2 regions of the Rathayibacter caricis DSM 15933 genome follow, and region 1 is predicted to be linked to the other one. Evidence: riboswitches for the same ligand, from Rfam matches in the RefSeq annotation. Region 1 holds a riboswitch; the other holds the start of a gene.

Region 1 (5,259 bases):
GGTCATCCCGGCCAGCGGAGCGGCGATCAGCACGGGAGCCGTGCGGCGGAGCAGGTCGCCGAGCCTCAGCCCCGCGAACGGCAGCACGAGCAGTTCGAGGGCGAGCGCGGTCGCCGCCGAGACCGCGTCGAGGGTGAGGACCAGGACGATCGCGATCAGGAGGCTCGCGAGCAGCTTCGCCACGGGGTTCGCCCGGGCGATCCTTCCGCGGGCGGGCAGGGCGTCGAGGAGGGTCATCGCCGCACCTCCTGAGCCGCGCCCAGCGGCAGGACGGCATCGGCGAGCGCGTCGACGAGGTGCTCGTCGTGCGTGACGGTGAGGATCGCGCGCCCGTCCGCACGCAGCTCGGCCAGCAGGTCCACGACCACGTCCCAGGTGCGGCGGTCCTGGCCGAAGGTCGGCTCGTCGAGCACGACGACCGACGGCCGGCGCACCAGAGCGGAGGCGACGGCGAGGCGCCGCTTCTCCCCGCCCGACAGCGTGAACGGATTGGCGTGGGCGAGCGAGGACAGCCCGAGCCGCTCGAGCATCGCGTCGGCGCGCGAGCGCTCCGCCTCGTCGCGGGCGCCGAGGTGCAGCTCCTGCCGCACTCGCGCCGTGAGGAACTGGTGCTCCGGCTCCTGGAAGACCATCGCGACCCGATCCGCGAGCTCCCTCGAGCGCCAGCGGTGCGGATGCGGGGACGCCCCGGCCCGGACCTCGTCCGACGCGATGACCTGTCCCGCCGCCGGATCCAGGAGCCCGGCCAGGGTCAGCGCGAGGGTCGACTTGCCCGCTCCGTTGGGCCCGAGGACGGCGGTGACCCGGCCCTGTCCGATCTTGACGTCCAGTCCCTCCGAGACGCGGGGCGGGTGGCGGACTCCGAAGAGCGGTCGCGCGATGGCCAGATCCACGGTGCGCAGCGCCGGAGGGGCGGCGCCGTCCGGTCCCGGGCGCCGCGCGGGGCGCTCCCCCGGCAGCCACACGCCGGCGGCCTCGAGGACCGCGCGGGCCTCCACGAGCACGGTCGACGGAGCGCCGTCGGCGATCACCGCGCCGTCCGAGCCGAGCACGACGATCCGATCGACGAGATCGACCCACACGTCGACCCGGTGCTCGACGACGACGAGGGTCGCCCCGCTGCGCGCCGTGCTGCGCTGGACCGCGTCGCGCACCTCGCGGACCCCGTCGGGGTCGAGATTCGCGGTCGGCTCGTCCAGCAGCAGGAGTCGGGGGCGCATCGCCAGCACACCCGCCAGGGCGAGCCTCTGCTTCTGACCACCCGAGAGCGCCGAGGTGGAACGGTCCAGCGCGACATCCAGCCCGACGTCGTCGAGCGCCTGCCGCACCCGCTCCGGGATCTCGCCCGCCGGGACACCGAGGTTCTCGCAGGCGAAGCCCACGTCGTCGCCCACGCGGGCGAGCACCGCCTGCGTGTCCGGATCCTGGAGCACGAGGCCCGCGACTCCGCGACGACGGACCGGTGCGTCCCCGTCCAGGACGAGCGCGCCGGTCGACGCGCCGTCCTCCTCGCCGCCGAGGACTCCGGCGAGAGCGTGCAGGAGGGTGCTCTTGCCCGCGCCCGAGGGTCCGAGCAGGAGCACCCGCTCCCCGGCTGCGATCTCGAGATCGAGCCCGGTGACCGCGGAACGGGAGCGCCCGGCGTGCCGCCAACTCCATCCGCGGGCGGAGACCGCCGCGCCGCTCATCGGGCGCCCGCGGCCGCTCCGTCGATCACCCGGCCCTCGCGTCCCGAGGCGAAGCGGTCGAGCGCTCCGGAGGCGGCCAGTCCGCGGACCGCGAGCCACGGGAGCAGGCCCGCGAGAAGGATGCCGGAGACGATCGAGGACACGATGTAGACCGTGGCGAAGAGCCCGTCGACTCCGACGTACCAGAGGAGCAGATCGTTGATCGCGAGCGCGAGCCCGGCCCCCGCTCCGGCGAGCAGAGCGACGATCGGGCGGCCGCTGCGGTAGAGGAACAGGGCCAGGATCAGCTCGGCACCCAGACCCTGCACGAGCCCGGAGAGCAGGACCAGGTAGCCCCACTGGGTGCCGATGAGCGCGGAGACGACCGCGGCGAGCAGCTCGGTGTAGAGCGCTGCACCGGGCTTGCGGATGATGAGACCGCCGAGGACACCGGCGAAGAGCCAGCCGCCGCCGAGGATCCCGCCGAGCCCGGGGAGGAACTCGAACGCGAGGCCGAGGACGTTCGTCGCCAGGCCCCAGGCCCAGAAGACGATGCCGCTCGCGACGGCGACGACGCTCGCCACGACGATGTCGACGACGCGCCAGCGCAGATCGCGGCGCGGAGCGGTGCGGGCGGAGGGGGTGGTGGTGTTCTGCACTGACGTGCCCTTTCGTGGAAGCGAATGGAGGGCACGGGTAGTAAGAGGAGATCGAAACGTTCCTTCGCTGGCATGACCCAGATCAGGTTCGACGGTCGAAGGCTGAAAGCCTTCCTCTCAGTCCGGTGCACCGGACTCCCGTGTTCGTCAGCAATCATAGACAGCATGCTGTGGTCGGTGGTCGTCGTTCTCGCCGTCCTGCTGCTCCTGCTGCTGCAGGTGCTCGTCCATGAGCGGCGACGACGCCTCCGCCGCGAGCTGCTGGCACAGGGCAGGCGAGTCCGCGGGCGCGTGATCGCGGACGACCCGGGAGCGCGGGCCGGGCGTCTGCTCGTCGCCTACCGGCTCGAGAACGGCGAGGAGCGGCGCGCTCTGAAGACGCCGCAGCGTCGAGGGGACGCGTGGATGGCGGGCGAGCCCGTCGTCGTCGTGTACGACCCGCGACGCCCGACCGACGCGGAGCGACTCGTCGTCGGATTCGGCCGCACCAAGACGACCTGGTTCACCGCGCGCCCGATCCGGACGCGCTGAGCGCCCCTACTTCTTCAGGGCCCGCACGATGCGTGCGAGCGCCTTGCCGGTCACCCACACGAACGGGATGCCGACAGCGAGCACCGACACGATGTTGGGCTGGAAGCGCAGGCCGAGGTCGTCCTTGATGTAGGCGCCGATCGGCATGACCGCACCGCCGCCGCCACCACCGCCCTCCTGACCGTCCTCGGATCCGCTGCCCCCGCCGAAGCCGAACCAGCGGAGGGCGACCGGGACCATCGTGGCGCCGTCGACGCTCACGGGCTCCCCGTAGATCGTCGCGGTACCCGCGGAGGTGACTTTGTCGGCCAGGGACACGGCGATGTTGGGCATGCCCGAACGCTACTCCGCGGCTCTCGGCGGCGACAACCGCCGCGCGGGCGCGCACAGCACTCCCCCATCCCGGTCGAGGGAGCCGATGCGATGATCGAGGATGCCTTCCCGCCCCCGCCGTCGACACCCGGTCCGCTCGACCGCGGTCGCGGTGGCGAGCACGGGGCTGGCCGCGTTCCTCGCCTTCCACCGCGTGCTCCCGGAGGCGTCGGGCTGGTTGTCGGTCGTCGAGACCGCGATCCCGTGGTCCGGACTCGCGGTGCTCCTGCTCGTCGCCTCGGCCGTCGCCCTGCGCTCGCGCGGTGCCGGTGCGGCCGTGACGGTGCTCGCGATGGTCTACGGGGTGCTCGTCCTGCCCGTCGCGGTGCCTGCTGCCGCTGTGCGCTCCGGTTCGTTCACGGTCGTCAGCCAGAACATCGGCGGCAGCGGCGAGGCCGGCGCCGCCGCGGCGGAGCTCGCCTCTGCCGAGCCCGACGTGATCGCGCTGCAGGAGTTGACCGCCGACGCGCGCGACGCGGTCGACGACGAGCTGTCGGAGGCCTACCCGCACTCCTACGTCGTCGGGACAGTGGGCGTCTGGAGTCGGGGAGTGCTCTCGAACGGCGAGCCGCTGGATCTGGGGCTCGGCTGGGACCGCGCGCTCGCGGTCGACATCGGCACCACGCTGGGCACGACCCGGCTCTTCGTCGTGCATCTGGCGTCGTTCCGACTGGGCGACCACGAGGAGCGCGATGCGACACTCGCCGGTCTGGCCGATGCCCTCGCGGCGGACGAGTCCCCGAGGACTCTCGTCGTGGGCGACTTCAACACGGCGACCGACGACCACCTGCTCGCCCCGGTGCTCGAGCAGGCCGGGCTCGTGCGCACCTCGGGCATCGGGTTCCCTGCCACGTGGCCGTCGCTCCTCCCGCTGGTCGGCCTCGACCACGCCCTCGCCGACGGCGTGCCCGCGGCGACCGTCGAGGTCCTGCCGCCCAACGGATCGGATCACCGGCCCGTCAGTCTGACGATCGGCTCCGCGTAGCGAGCGTGTCGCTGAGGTCGATGCCCTTCGCCGACTCCGGCGCCGAACGCGCCAGCAGCGAGGCGGGTCGGACCGCCCCCGTGCCGAAGCGTGCCGCGACCCCGTCGACGGCGAGCTCGGCGTCGCGCCAGTCGTCGGAGTCGTTCCAGAGCGAGAAGGCGACCTCGTCGCCGTCGACGAGCTGCTCGCCGCGCACGCCGATGAGGCGCACGGGTCGGCGCATCGGGTTCGCCGCCTCCAGCAGTGCCGACGACGCCTCGTAGAGGACCCGCGCCACGTCCGTCGCCTCGGGCAGCGTCCGGGAGCGGGTGAGCGTGCTGAAGTCGCCGAAGCGCACCTTGACCGCCACCGTGCGGCAGCGCACTCCGCCGCGACGCAGGCGGACCGCGACCTTGTCGCAGAGCCTCAGGAGCTCGCGACGGACCAGCTCGGGGTCGGCGACGTCGTCGGCGAAGGTGATCTCGTGGCCCGCGCTCTTCTCGACGACGCGGGTGTCGACGGGGCGCGGGTCCACTCCGTTCGACAGGGCGTGCAGGCGGCGACCGGTCGCCTCGCCGAGCGAGGAGATCAACACGGCCAGCGGGGTCGCGGCGACGCCGGCGACGGTGGTCAATCCGCGGCGCAGCAGCGCCTCCTCCGTGCTCGCTCCGACGCCCCAGAGTGCGCTCACGGGCAGCGGATCGAGGAACTCGCGCACGCCGTCGGACGGCACGACGAGCAGGCCGTCGGGTTTCGAGCGTCCGGAGGCCAGCTTAGCGACGAACTTCGTGCTGGCGATCCCGACGGAGCAGGTGAGGCCGAGCTCCGAGTGGACGCGCTCGCGGATCGCGGTGCCGATGGCGAAGGGCGTGCCGGACAGGCGACGCGCTCCCGCCACGTCGAGGAACGCCTCGTCGATGCTCAGCCGCTCGACGAGCGGGGTGAAGGAGTCGAAGATGGCCATGACCCGCCGGGACGCCTCGCGGTAGCGGTCCATGTGCGGCTCGAGCACGACGGCCTGCGGGCAGCGGCGGAGCGCCACGGCCATGGGCATCGCCGAGTTGAC
Region 2 (5,259 bases), 250 kb from region 1:
CGCCAAGATCGCCGAGCTGATCGACGCCAAGGCGGGTCTCGCCGCCCGCGCCCTCGACGGGGCGGACGCCGAGACCGCCTCGGCGGACACCGTTCAGCTGGACGCGCTCATGCACGTCCTCCGCGAGGCGATCGGCTGAGCGGAGCCGCGAAGAAGTCGCGCTCGAACAGGCTGGAGCGCAGGAACGCGTCGCGCATCGCGGCGCGTTCCGCATGTCCGGCGCGGGCCGACGCGGCTTCGGTGAGGGCGATCGCCCGCTCGGTCGCCGCGGCGAAGCCGGGATCGGCGTAGGTCGAGAGCCAGTCCTCGTAGGGGTTACCCGGCCGGTTCGCGGCCGCCAGGCGCTCGCCGATGTCGGCGTAGAGCCAGAAGCACGGGAGCAGCGCCGCGACGATCTCGCCGTAGCCGCCCCTCGCTCCGACGGCCGTCAGGTGGTCGACGTAGCCGCGGGTGGTGTCGGACGGGGTCGCGGTGCGGCCGCCGAGGCGGTCGCGGTGCAGCTGCGCCTCCGTCGCGATCGCCTGGCCGGAGCTCTCGGCCCAGAAGACCTGCTCCTGGGCGGTAGGAGCCTTCTGCGCCGCGACGGCGAGCACGCGCGCGTACTCCGAGAGGTAGAGAGCGTCCTGGGCGAGGTACCACTCGAAGTCGTCGCGCTCCAGGGTGCCGTCGCCCAGCGCGGTCACGAAGGGCAGCGCGTCGATCGCGCGGCGCAGCGGCTCCGTCTCCTCCCAGACGGCGCTGCAGAACGGCGGGGTCCTGTGCCGGTGGAAGTGGTCGATCGGGCCGTTGCCGCTGCCGACCTCGAGGGCGTCGGCCGCGCGCAGGGCGCCGGTCAGCCACTCCTTCGCCTGCGTCAGCGCCTCGGCGAGATCGTCGGCCGAGGTGGAGCGTCCGGCGAGGAGCACGGCCAGGGCGGAGGAGAGCGAGCAGCCCGTGCCGTGCGTGTTCGCAGTGGCGACGCGCTCACCCGGGACCTCGCGCACCTCGCCCTCGGGCGTGACCACGGCGTCCGGAGTCGAGGGGCCGTCGAGGTGGCCGCCCTTCACGAGCACGGCGGTGCCGAGGCTGCGGGCGAGCTGCGCGCCCTGCTGCAGCGCCTCGTGCCAGTCCTCTGCGGGCGCTGTCCCCGCGAGCACCGCGAGCTCGGGGAGATTCGGAGTGACGAGGTGTGCCCGACGGACGAGCCCGCGGACGCACTCCTCGGCCTCGGGGTCGAGCAGGCGGTGGCCGCTGGTCGCGATCATGACCGGATCGACGACGATCAGCGGCGGCTGCACCGTCTCGAGCCAGTCGAGGATCTCGGCGCCGATCGCGGCGGTCGCGATCATCCCGATCTTCACCGCGTCGATCTCGACGTCGTCGCTGACGGCGTCGAGCTGCTCGCGGAGGAAGGAGGTCGGGGGCAGATGGACGGAGCGCACACCGTGCGTGTTCTGCGCGACCAGCGCGGTGACGACCGCCATCCCGTAGCCGCCGAGCGCCCCGATCGACTTGAGGTCGGCCTGGATGCCCGCGCCGCCGGTCGGGTCGGTGCCCGCGATGCTGAGCACGCGGGGGATCCGCGCGGTCATCGGTCCCACTCCGAGCGCAGGCTCCGAGCGGCGTCGGCGGGGTCGGCCGCCGTGCAGATCGCGGAGACGACGGCGAGCCCCGCCGCGCCCGCCGCCCGCAGGGGAGCTGCGTCGCGGGCGTCCACGCCGCCGATGGCGACGCAGGGGAGCGCAGTCGCGGCGGCGAGAGCGGCGAAGCCGTCGATCCCGAGCGGCGCCGGGTGGTCCGGCTTCGTGGTGGTCGGGCGGATCACTCCGACTCCGAGGTAGTCGACGGTGCCCGCGGGCAGGGCGTGGACGGCGTCGAGGTGGGCGGTCGTGTTCGCCGTCAGCCCGACGACCGCGTCGGGTCCCAGCAGCGCGCGTGCCGCGGCGACGGGCAGATCGGACTGCCCGACGTGCACGCCGTGCACCCGGGCGCCGGCGAGCCGCGCGGCGAGGGCGACGTCGACGCGGTCGTCGACCAGGAGGGTCGTGCTGTCGTCGAGCACCTCGGCGACGGCCAGGACGAGAGCGAGCAGCTCGGCCGCGGAGGCGTCGTGGTCGCGGATCTGCACCGTGCGGACACCGCCGACGACGGCTGCAGCGACCACCGCGGGCACTCCGCGCACCCCGCACTGCCGGGTGTCGGTGACCAGGTAGACGGAGAGGTCGAGGGGCCTCATGCGATCCTCGCCTTCTCCGCGACGACCGCCGCGTCGAGGGCCGAGACCGCGTCGAGCAGCGCCACGGCGAAGGATCCGGGGCCGGCCGACACGGAGGCCGCGTGCTCGGCCGCGAGGCCCCACACGACCGATCCCGCGACGGCGGCGCGCAGCGCTGCTGCGGGAGTATCGTCCGACGCCCCGAGGAAGGCGGCCATCACCGCGCCGAGAGCGCAGCCTCCGCCGGTCACCCGGGTGAGGAGGGGGTGCCCGCCCGTGACGCGCACGATCGCGACCCCGTCGGTCACGAGGTCCACCGGACCCGAGACGGCGACAGCGGCGCCGGTGCGCAGCGCGAGCTCCTTCGCGGCGTCGAGCGCGTCCTCGGCGCCGTGAACCGCGTCCACTCCGCGCCCGCCTGCTCCGAGTCCCGCCAGCGCGAGGATCTCGGAGGCGTTGCCGCGGATGATCGAGGGCCGCAGGGCGACGATCTCGGCGGCGAAGGCGGTGCGCACCGGCAGCGGGCCGACGGCGACCGGATCGAGCACCCACCGGCCGCCGGCGGCGATCGCCTCGCGGGCGCCGGCGCGCTGCTCGGCACCGGGAGTGCCGAGGTTCACGAGCGTCGCGGAGGCGATCGCGGCGAAGACGCCGGCCTCGCCGGGCAGGTCCGCCATCGCCGGACTGGCGCCCAGCGCGAGGAGGCTGTTGGCCGTGAATCCGGTCACCACCGCGTTGGTGATGCACTGGACGAGCGGCGCCTTCCGGCGCAGCTCCTCGAGATCGCGGCCGACGGCGGCCCCGTCGAGGTCGTGGAGGGTCGGGTGGGCAGGCGTGCGAATGCTCATTCGCGACATCCCTTCGCTAGTACGAACTAGATCAGGTTCAACGGGTCTTCTCTCAGCCCTCTCGGGCACCCCGTGTCACTGCGCACGACCCTAGCAGCGGCTCCGACCCTCCCTGGAGGCCACGAGCACGGCGGGCGCGAGCGGGAGGAGCTCGATCTCCCGCGCCCCGCAGGGGCACTGCAGGTAGCTGAGGATCCCCTCGCTGGTCGGGTGGCGGGAGAGTCGTGTCCATCGGTGCTCGTGCATGCGCCGATCCTCACGTCATGCCTCGGTGACGTTCAACCATTACAGTCGGCGGATGAGCTTCGACCACCGCCACCAGGTCGGCCCGCGACTCGCGGCCGCGCTCGTGAACGCGGCGCCCGACGACGCGATCGAGCCGCTGCTGCGCGAGCAGGGCGTCCGCGAACCGGCGCTCGCTCCCTCCGCGACGCTCGCACTGCGGACCTGGGGCAGGCGGATGCGGGGCGTCTTCACCGCGACCTCCGTCCAGGCCCGCTGCGACGAGGTGAACGCCCTGCTCGCCGAGGTCGCCGGGTCGCTGTTCGTCGCGACCCACGACGGCATGCCGCCGCACCTGCACCTCGTGCCGGACGACAGCGACGTCGTCACTCGCGTCCGCTCGGTGACCGCGGGCGGCCTCGCGTTCTTCGTGTCCTCCTCCGCCGGGCTCCGGATGGGCGTCTGCGCGCGCGAGAGCTGCGACAGGGTCTTCGTCGACGAATCCCGGGCCGGTCGGCAGCGCTACTGCTCCGCGCGCTGCGGGAACACGGACGCGGTCGCGCGGCACCGCCGATCGGCGCGGTAGCGCTCAGTCCGTGCGGAGCGTGCTGTCGCCGCGATCGCCGACCACGACACGGAGCCCGATCGGCAGCCGCTCGCGCATCGCGTCGACGTGGCTGATGAGTCCGATCGTGCGACCGCCGGACCGGAGCGCGTCGAGCGTGCCCAGCGCGGTCTCGAGGGTCTCGGCGTCGAGCGAGCCGAAGCCCTCGTCGATGAACATCGTCTCGAGTGTGATACCGCCCGACTGCGCCGTGACGACGTCGGCGAGACCGAGGGCGAGGGCGAGCGACGCGAGGAACGTCTCGCCTCCCGAGAGCGAGGCGGGCTGGCGGCGCACGCCCGTGAACGCGTCGAGCACCTCGATCCCGAGGCCGGAGGAGGTGTTGCGGTAGGCGAGGGAGTCGTCGTGGAGCAAGGAGTAGCGGCCGCTGGTCATCGCGCCGAGGCGCAGGTTCGCCGCGCCCACGATCTCCTCGAGGCGGCCCGCGAGCGCGAAGGCCTCGAGATCCATGCGGCGGGTGTTCTGGCCCCGGCCGTCGATCGTCTCGGCGAGAGCACGCAGCTCCTCGTGCCGACGGAGCCGGCCCTCGAGCGAGCGCAGCCTGTTCTCGGCGAGGACGGACAGCTCGGCCAGTCGTGCGGCCCGGTGCTCGAGCACCGAGAGCCGCGAGCGTGCCTCGTCGCGGCGGGCGGAGGCGAGTCGGGCCGCTTCCTCGGCGCCGGCGAGGTCGACGGGGGTCGTGGGAAGCCCCTGCAGCTCGGGCTCCGCGAGCACCGCGTCGACGGCGGCCCTGCGCCGCTCGTGCTCGGCGACGACGGCCTCGGCCCGCGCGCGCTCGCCCGCGGTGAGCGCCGCCGCCTCGGCGGAGGCCGCGCTCGCGAAGTCGCGCTCGGCGAGCACCGACTCGAGGTGCTCCTGCGCCTCGTCGGCCGCGCGGGTGCGCGCGACCAGGAGGTCCTCCGCCGCGACGAGGGCGTCGGCGACGCGGCGCCGCTCGGTCAGCTCGGCCACGCGGGCGGCGATGCTGTCGGCGCCGTCGCGCTGCGCCTCGACCCTCTCGAGGAGGGTCCGCAGCGCCTCGGCCGCGATCGTCGCCTCTCGGGTCAGCCGGTCGTCGTCGGTGCGGGCGCTCTCGCGGAGCGCGGTCAGCTCGTCGAGCCGGTGGCGCAGCGTGCCGCGCTCGCTCCGCAGGGCTTCGCAGCGCGACGCGGCGGCGCGGGCGGCGGCCAGCCGCTCGCGCCCCTCGATCAGCGCGAGGTCGAGTGACTCTGGGGTGTCCACTCCCGCCCGCTCCTCGAGCGCGGCGAGCGCGAGCGCCGCGGTGCTCTCGCGATCGCGGGCGCGGTCCATGGTTCGAGCGGCCGCGTCGACCGCCGCCCGGGCCCGGTCGAGGTCCTCGATCGAGACCGGGGCGAGGTCGCCGTGCTCGG

The links. Region 1 has a riboswitch for thiamine pyrophosphate ahead of C1I63_RS13465 (ECF transporter S component). Riboswitches for the same ligand answer to the same signal wherever they lie in the genome.
Positions count from the first base shown of each region.
Region 2: it holds a riboswitch for thiamine pyrophosphate, as region 1 does, so the genes downstream of both, thiM (hydroxyethylthiazole kinase) here and C1I63_RS13465 (ECF transporter S component) in region 1, are expected to answer to the same signal.

Region 1 covers NZ_PZPL01000001.1:2,898,108-2,903,366, reverse strand. Annotated here, with positions in the region: gene C1I63_RS13475 (energy-coupling factor transporter transmembrane component T family protein) at 1-237, opposite strand, end outside; gene C1I63_RS13470 (ABC transporter ATP-binding protein) at 234-1,688, opposite strand; gene C1I63_RS13465 (ECF transporter S component) at 1,685-2,326, opposite strand; TPP riboswitch at 2,369-2,477, opposite strand; gene C1I63_RS13460 (DUF3592 domain-containing protein) at 2,492-2,857, shown strand; gene C1I63_RS13455 (hypothetical protein) at 2,864-3,190, opposite strand; gene C1I63_RS13450 (endonuclease/exonuclease/phosphatase family protein) at 3,291-4,214, shown strand; gene dinB (DNA polymerase IV) at 4,189-5,259, opposite strand, start outside.
Region 2 covers NZ_PZPL01000001.1:2,645,696-2,650,954, forward strand. Annotated here, with positions in the region: gene C1I63_RS12265 (DEAD/DEAH box helicase) at 1-139, shown strand, start outside; gene thiD (bifunctional hydroxymethylpyrimidine kinase/phosphomethylpyrimidine kinase) at 108-1,571, opposite strand; gene thiE (thiamine phosphate synthase) at 1,568-2,215, opposite strand; gene thiM (hydroxyethylthiazole kinase) at 2,212-3,042, opposite strand; TPP riboswitch at 3,034-3,125, opposite strand; gene C1I63_RS19800 (hypothetical protein) at 3,133-3,288, opposite strand; gene C1I63_RS12285 (CGNR zinc finger domain-containing protein) at 3,341-3,850, shown strand; gene C1I63_RS12290 (AAA family ATPase) at 3,854-5,259, opposite strand, start outside.